Regions from separate parts of the Halomonas sp. AOP7-E1-9 genome, predicted to be linked through region 2. Evidence: predicted binding sites of a transcription regulator. Region 2 holds the regulator's gene; each other region holds the start of a gene.

Region 1 (2,271 bases), on a different contig from region 2:
GCTTTACGCACCGCTTCGGCCCACATGTTGAAGCCAATGTAGTGCGCTTCCATGGGGTCATTGGTGACGGTTTCTTCGTCGCCGGTGTAATCGATCCAGGCGTCGATAAAGTCGTAGTTGTCATCGGTATCCACGCTCATGAAGTAGTTCCAGGCAGCCAGATGGCCAACGAGCGGCGCAGTGTCGATACCGGAAAGCTCCTGCTCACCTACCGAAAACGCAATCACTGGAATATCAGCGGCATCAATACCCTGGTTGGCAAGCTCGCGGTAGAACGGCACGTTGGCGTCGCCGTTGATGGTCGAGATCACCGCGGTAGACTTGCCCTCTTCACCGAAGCGACGAATCTCGGAGACGATGTTCTGCCAGTCGGAGTGGCCGAAGGGCGTGTAGTTGACCATGATGTCGTCGCCTGCCACGCCGTGCTCATCTTTCAGAAACGCTTCGAGAATGCGGTTGGTGGTGCGCGGATAGACATAGTCGGTACCCACCAGAGCAAAGCGCTCAATGCCGACTTCGTTAATCAAATACTCGACAGCGGGAATCGCCTGTTGGTTGGGCGCGGCACCGGTATAGAAGACGTTTGCAGACGACTCTTCTCCCTCGTACTGCACCGGGTAGAACAACAGACCATTGAGTTCTTCAAACACCGGCAGCACCGCTTTACGTGATACCGATGTCCAGTTGCCGAACACCACGTCTACCTCATACTGGGCCAGCAGCTCGCGGGCGCGTTCGGCAAACAGCGGCCAGTTGGAGGCCGGGTCCACTACCACGGCTTCCAGCTGACGACCCAGCAGACCACCGGCTTCGTTCTGCTGCTGGATCAGCATTTCAACAGTGTCTTTTAACGTCGACTCACTGATAGCCATGGTGCCAGAAAGGGAGTGAAGGATACCCACTTTGATAGGGTCATCATTGGCTGACGCATGAAACGATACCGAAAGGGCCAGTGCAGAAAGACCCAGCAGTGCCTGTTTTTTCAAGTTCATGTTTCGCATCCCCAAGCTGCAAGCGGGCAGCTAGATATTTGTCATTAATCAGGTGTACTCAATTGCCTGAAAGCGCCTGTAACTCGTCCTGCACATTGCACGATGCGTTCCACACTTTAAAAAAACATAAAAAATTCAACCATATAAAAAGTATACAAGTTGTTTTACAGGAGTTTTCCATCTTTGATTCAGGGTCTTAAAGCACTTCATTGGTGCTAAAGCGGTCTGATTCGCACGATAAAAGTGCATAAAAACTGTCCATTTTTATCCTTTTATCGCCAAGCTTCTGTTTTTAAAACATTTAGCATTTTCTTGGCCTGTGGTTTGCAAAATGACTTGTATACAAGACCATGGATAACCAAGGGCCAAACATGATGACCACACGCGGCTGGACACTCGAACAATGGCGGCAGGCATATAACGAGGGCGCAACCCCGGGAGCCTTACTCGGTGAATTGATCACGCAACTGGCCAAACTTGATAGTGCCGACAATGCCTGGATTTCACTTCTCGACCAGGAGGGGCTGGCTCATGCCCTGGCAGCACTTCAAACACGTCTGGACGAGGCAGACGGCAAGATAGACAAGTTGCCGCTTTACGGCATTCCGTTTGCGGCGAAAGACAACATTGATGCCACCGGGTTTGCCACCACGGCGGGCTGCCCGGCCTACGCCTATCAACCCACCCGTGACGCTGCTCTGATTGACAAGCTGCGCGCCGCGGGCGCAGTACTCATCGGCAAGACCAATCTGGATCAGTTTGCCACCGGCCTGGTGGGTACCCGCTCGCCGTTTGGTGCCGTGGCCAATAGCTTCAATCCTGAAGTGGTGAGCGGCGGCTCGAGTTCTGGGTCGGCGTCCGTGGTGGCACGCGGGCTAGTGCCATTCTCACTGGGTACCGACACGGCAGGCTCCGGTCGCGTGCCCGCTGGCTTAAATAACCTGGTCGGGCTTAAACCCACCAAAGGCCTGTTCAGCATTGATGGTGTAGTACCGGCGTGCCGCTCGCTGGACTGTGTCTCCATCTTCTCGTTGACTGTCAATGATGCCGGGCAGATCGCCGAGCTAATGGCCGGCTTCGAGCCTGCCGACGCTTTCTCACGCAAGGCGCCAAGCGCCCTCCCCCTGGATGCCCCGGCCATACGCCGTCCTGGCCCGCTAGCCAGGCTTGCCATTCCCCAGTCGCCCCAGTTCTTCGGCGACGTGGTGGCTGAAAAGGCATGGCAAACGGCCGTGGAAAAATGGCAAAAGCTTGAAGGGGTAACGCTCGTCGAACTTGA
Region 2 (2,271 bases):
TAAGTCGGCGCCTGCTGCATGAAGGGTGCACGCGGCATGTTGGCGCTCCTTCTCAATAGATAAGGTGACTTGTACCGTGGTGATGTGGTCGTAATGACGTTCGATGCGTTCAAGTTTTTCATTAACGTAGTCACGCAAGGCGTCAGTCAGTTCTACATGATGACCCGTGATATTTACTTGCATTGACGTGCTCCTTATCCATCGGACTGAATTTCGATTGTAACCCTTTTTACGGTGTTGCAAAGCCCCTGTCGCGAGTTTTGCCATTTCTCTTGTAACGACTAACGCAAACGACGACGTTCACTTGATGAGGGAATGCCCAGCGACTCACGATATTTCGCCACCGTACGGCGTGCCACTGTGATGCCGCCATCTCCCAGTAATGTCACCAAACGACTGTCCGAAAGAGGTTTGCCGGGAGGCTCATCTTGAATCAACTTTTTAAGCCGGGCGCGAATTGCGGTGCTTGAATGGCTGTCTGCGCCATCCTGCCCGCTAATTTGGCTTGAGAAAAAGTACTTGAGTTCGAATACGCCCCGTGGGGTATGGATATATTTTTGTGTGGTGACTCGAGAAATGGTTGATTCGTGCATCTCAACCGCCTCGGCAATATCGGCAAGAATCAACGGCTTCATCGCTTCTTCACCGTGCTCTAAAAAACCGATTTGGCGAGTGATAATCTCGCGTCCTACGCGTAGAAGCGTGTCGTTGCGGCTGGACAGGCTTTTGATTAGCCAGCGCGCTTCTTGCAAGTGCTCTTTTAAAAACTGGTTATCCTGACTCTTGTCTGCACGCTTGATTAAGCTGGCATAGTCGGGCTGGATACGCAGCCGGGGCAGGGCTTCAGGGTTAAGCTCCAGGTGCCAGCCTTCATGATCATGACGTACAACCAGGTCGGGCGTGATGTAGCTATCGTCGGTGACGCCATAAGCGCTGCCTGGGCGTGGGTCCAGGCTTCGGATCAGACCGATCACATCGTCTAGCTGCTCATCGTCCAGGCTTAGGCGGCGCTTTAATAGGCGCATGTCATTTTTGCCCAGCGCTTCAAGAAACTGACGAACCAATCGGCGCGCGGGAACCAGTAGGGGCGTGTCGTCGGGGAGCGTTGCTAGCTGAAGCATCAAACATTCGCGCAAGTCACGGGCGAAGACGCCCGTTGGCTCGAACTGCTGTAAGCGCATCAGAATGGTCTCCAACTCTCGCTGGCTGAGACCTTCGATGCTTTGAGCACGTAACCCATCGCGGATATCGTTGAGCGGCTGCGTCAGGTAGCCATTGGCATCCAGTGCATCAATCAGGCTTTCGGCGATTAGCTGCTCACGAGCCGTAAAATCGGTCATCGCCAGCTGCCAAAGGAGATGTCCATGCAGGCTTTGTCCCGCGGCCTGGCGTTCAAAATCGGGGCCTTCGCTGCTGCCAGAGCTACCCATGTCCTGGTAAGTGTCAGACCAGTCGCTATCGACAGACAGTTCCTCGGGAATGCTTTCTGACCACTCCTCGTCGGGTGTTTCGACGGTCGCCTGCTCGCCGAACTCGTCTTCCTGCTCCAGCATTGGGTTGGCATCCAGTGCCTGCTGAATTTCCTGACGTAGATCCAATGTCGATAGCTGTAGCAGTGCAATCGCTTGCTGCAGCTGAGGTGTCATGGTCAGCTGCGTACCGATACGCAATTGGAGAGAAGCTTTCATGACCATCTGAGAACCACTCGTTAATCGGAAAGCTTCACCCTAGTGCGAGTCATGTTGTTGTGCAAGTGCAATAAGCATGCCACTGATAAATTTTTTACTGCAGATCACTGTTTAGCGGTGAAATTAAATTCATAAGCGAAAATCAGCACCCAGGTAAACTTCCCTCACTTTTTGGTTATCAAGGATAGTCTGAGGGCTACCGCCAGCAATGATGTGGCCGTCACCGACAATATAGGCGATATCGCAAATATCCAGTGTTTCTCGGACGTTATGATCAGTAATTAGCACGCCAATGTGGCGCTGTTTTAAGGCGCGAATAATGCTCTTGATTTCGCCAACCGAGATGGGATCGACACCTGCAAATGGCTCGTCCAGCAAGATAAACGCGGGCTCTGTGGCCAAGGAACGGGCAATTTCGACGCGTCGCCGCTCGCCGCCGGAAAGGCTCATGCCCAGGTTGTCACGGATGTGGGTAATATGAAAGTCGTCAAGCAGGGCCTCAAGCCGCTGCTCTCGTCCTGCCCTGTCCAGATCTTTGCGGGTTTCCAGAATCGCCATAATATTATCCGCAACCGATAGCTTG
Region 3 (2,271 bases), on a different contig from region 2:
CTCTATAACAACGCTTAGAAACCAGGGTATCGTCTGTGTGGAACGTGAGGCGTAGCGTTGGCGTACTTCAAGGTCGGAGAGGGTGAGATGCAGCGCAGAAGAAAGCGGCAAATCACTCACGCTGCCTTGGGCAATCGGGTCGTCAATTCCCTTACCGGCATACAGGTAATCAATACCGAACGTTTGGCCCAGTTGGCTAAGTGTCGATGGCGTTAACGACGTAAAGGTTGGCATCAATAGGGGCCCTGCGGCTTGGTAATCCAGTGATCAACCCAGCGAGAAAACGCCGCCCAAAAGAGCGACGCTTGAAAAGAGGAGCGGTTCGTGGGTTATCCAGAGAACGCGTAAATCATCGTGATCCTACCATCAGTAGATTAAAACGCAATGATAGGTGTTCTCATTTTGGTGGCGGCAGGCGTTACCAGCACTGTGCTTACGTATCGCTTTTCTTATCGTCGTTCAGTGTGCTGCTGGCAGCCGGTTTTGGGGCAGCGGGCGCATCCGTATCGGCGTTGGGCTGAGCGCTTTCAGTGGCCTTAGTGGCGACTGGTAGGTGCTTCTCAGGCTGACTCGCTTCCATCGTAGCTTCCAACTGCGCTACTTGCCTCTCCAGGGCTTCTACCCGCGAACGCGTGCGCTGTAGAACGTCCATCAGGATATCGAAGTCTTCCCGCGATACGAGCTCCAGCCGATCAAAGGCACCACGAACCACCTGTTGAACGCCTTTCTGAATATCTTCCGGCGCTTGTGACGCATTTTGTAAGCGGTCGCCAATCTGTTGTGCCAAACGGCTAATACGATCCTGGGGCGTCATGGTTCTCTCCTTAAATAATGATGCTTTAAAAGTGGGCACTATTTTAAGGATACGCAACCCGCCGCCAGTACGCATGTATTGCGTATGGCATTGGTGCATTTATTCGTTTATCTCGTTGCCCAGTCATGGTGCGCCAACCGTTCGCGTCGGTTCTTTTTTGGTGCAATCGGTTGCGCCCTACGCCTTTCGCGATCTTAGGGTGTGCGTAAAAGCGCCTTATGTTTTGTTAAGTCACTAAAAATTAATAAGAAATTAGCTAATGGCACGGTATGCGCATTAGTAGAGCATCGCCATTTTCAGCGGCAATGCCGCTAGCTATCTAGCAGGACTTATCCAGCAGGAGAGATATGGGATGAAACTCATCACCGCCATCATTAAGCCATTCAAACTTGACGATGTCCGCGAAGCACTGGCCGACAACGGCGTGCAGGGCATTACCGTGACAGAGGTAAAAGGTTTTGGGCGTCAGAAAGGGCATACCGAGCTCTACCGGGGTGCTGAGTACGTGGTCGATTTTCTGCCCAAGGTAAAAGTAGAAGTAGCGGTTGACGATGCGCGCCTGGAAAGCGTGATGGATGCCATTTGTAATGCCGCTAACAGTGGAAAAATCGGCGATGGCAAAGTATTCGTCACGCCGCTCGACGATGTTATCCGAATTCGTACCGGTGAACGCGGCGTTGATGCCGTTTAAACAGGGGCTTACCGGGCTACTTCGTAGTTCAACGGGGAACTAACAAATGAACGAACTGGCTGATCTGAGCTACGCGCTCGACACGTTTTACTTCTTGATGTGCGGTGTATTGGTCATGTGGATGGCCGCAGGCTTCTCCATGCTTGAAGCAGGCATGGTGCGCGCTAAAAACACCGCTGAAATTCTGACGAAAAACATCGCGCTGTTTGCGATTGCCTGCACCATGTATCTGCTGGTGGGGTATCACCTCATGTACTCCAGCGGCGAAGGCGGCTTCTTGCCAAGCCTGGGCTTTCTGCTGGGTACTGAGAACAGCGTCGATTCAGTGCTGGCGGGTGGCGAAGATGCGCCGTACTACTCCATGCGCGCTGATTACTTCTTCCAGGTTGTCTTTGTGGCTACTGCCATGTCGATTGTTTCCGGTGCGGTCGCTGAGCGCATGAAACTATGGGCCTTTTTGGCCTTCGCTGTGGTCATGACCGCCTTTATCTATCCGGTTTCTGGCTACTGGACGTGGGGTGGCGGATGGCTGAGCAGCGTGGGTTACTCGGATTATGCTGGCTCGGGTATTGTTCACATGGCAGGCGCTGCCGCTGCTCTGGCAGGCGTGCTGATTCTGGGGCCGCGTAAAGGTAAGTACGGTAAAGATGGCGCTATCCATGCCATTCCCGGTGCCAACATGCCGTTGGCAACGCTGGGTACGTTCATTTTGTGGATGGGTTGGTTCGGTTTCAACGGTGGCTCTGAGCTAAAAGTCTCGGATATC

Evidence for each region. Region 2 encodes sigma-54, which starts transcription at its own class of promoters, with help from an activator protein. Its sites were predicted from a motif close to TGGCACNNNNNTTGCTNT; they were not measured.
Region 1: a site for sigma-54 is predicted at 1,306-1,323, ahead of atzF (allophanate hydrolase). Genes of this name have one in related genera too.
Region 3: a site for sigma-54 is predicted at 1,075-1,092, ahead of ACT3R4_RS15270 (P-II family nitrogen regulator). Genes of this name have one in related genera too.

What each region holds. Positions count from the first base shown of each region.
Region 1 is NZ_JBQSVC010000009.1:54,231-56,501, forward strand. It holds gene urtA (urea ABC transporter substrate-binding protein) at 1-992, opposite strand, end outside; gene atzF (allophanate hydrolase) at 1,364-2,271, shown strand, end outside.
Region 2 is NZ_JBQSVC010000001.1:171,988-174,258, reverse strand. It holds gene hpf (ribosome hibernation-promoting factor, HPF/YfiA family) at 1-183, opposite strand, end outside; gene ACT3R4_RS00840 (RNA polymerase factor sigma-54) at 282-1,694, opposite strand; gene lptB (LPS export ABC transporter ATP-binding protein) at 1,818-2,271, opposite strand, start outside.
Region 3 is NZ_JBQSVC010000033.1:23,108-25,378, forward strand. It holds gene ACT3R4_RS15260 (helix-turn-helix transcriptional regulator) at 1-234, opposite strand, end outside; gene ACT3R4_RS15265 (accessory factor UbiK family protein) at 434-814, opposite strand; gene ACT3R4_RS15270 (P-II family nitrogen regulator) at 1,167-1,505, shown strand; gene ACT3R4_RS15275 (ammonium transporter) at 1,552-2,271, shown strand, end outside.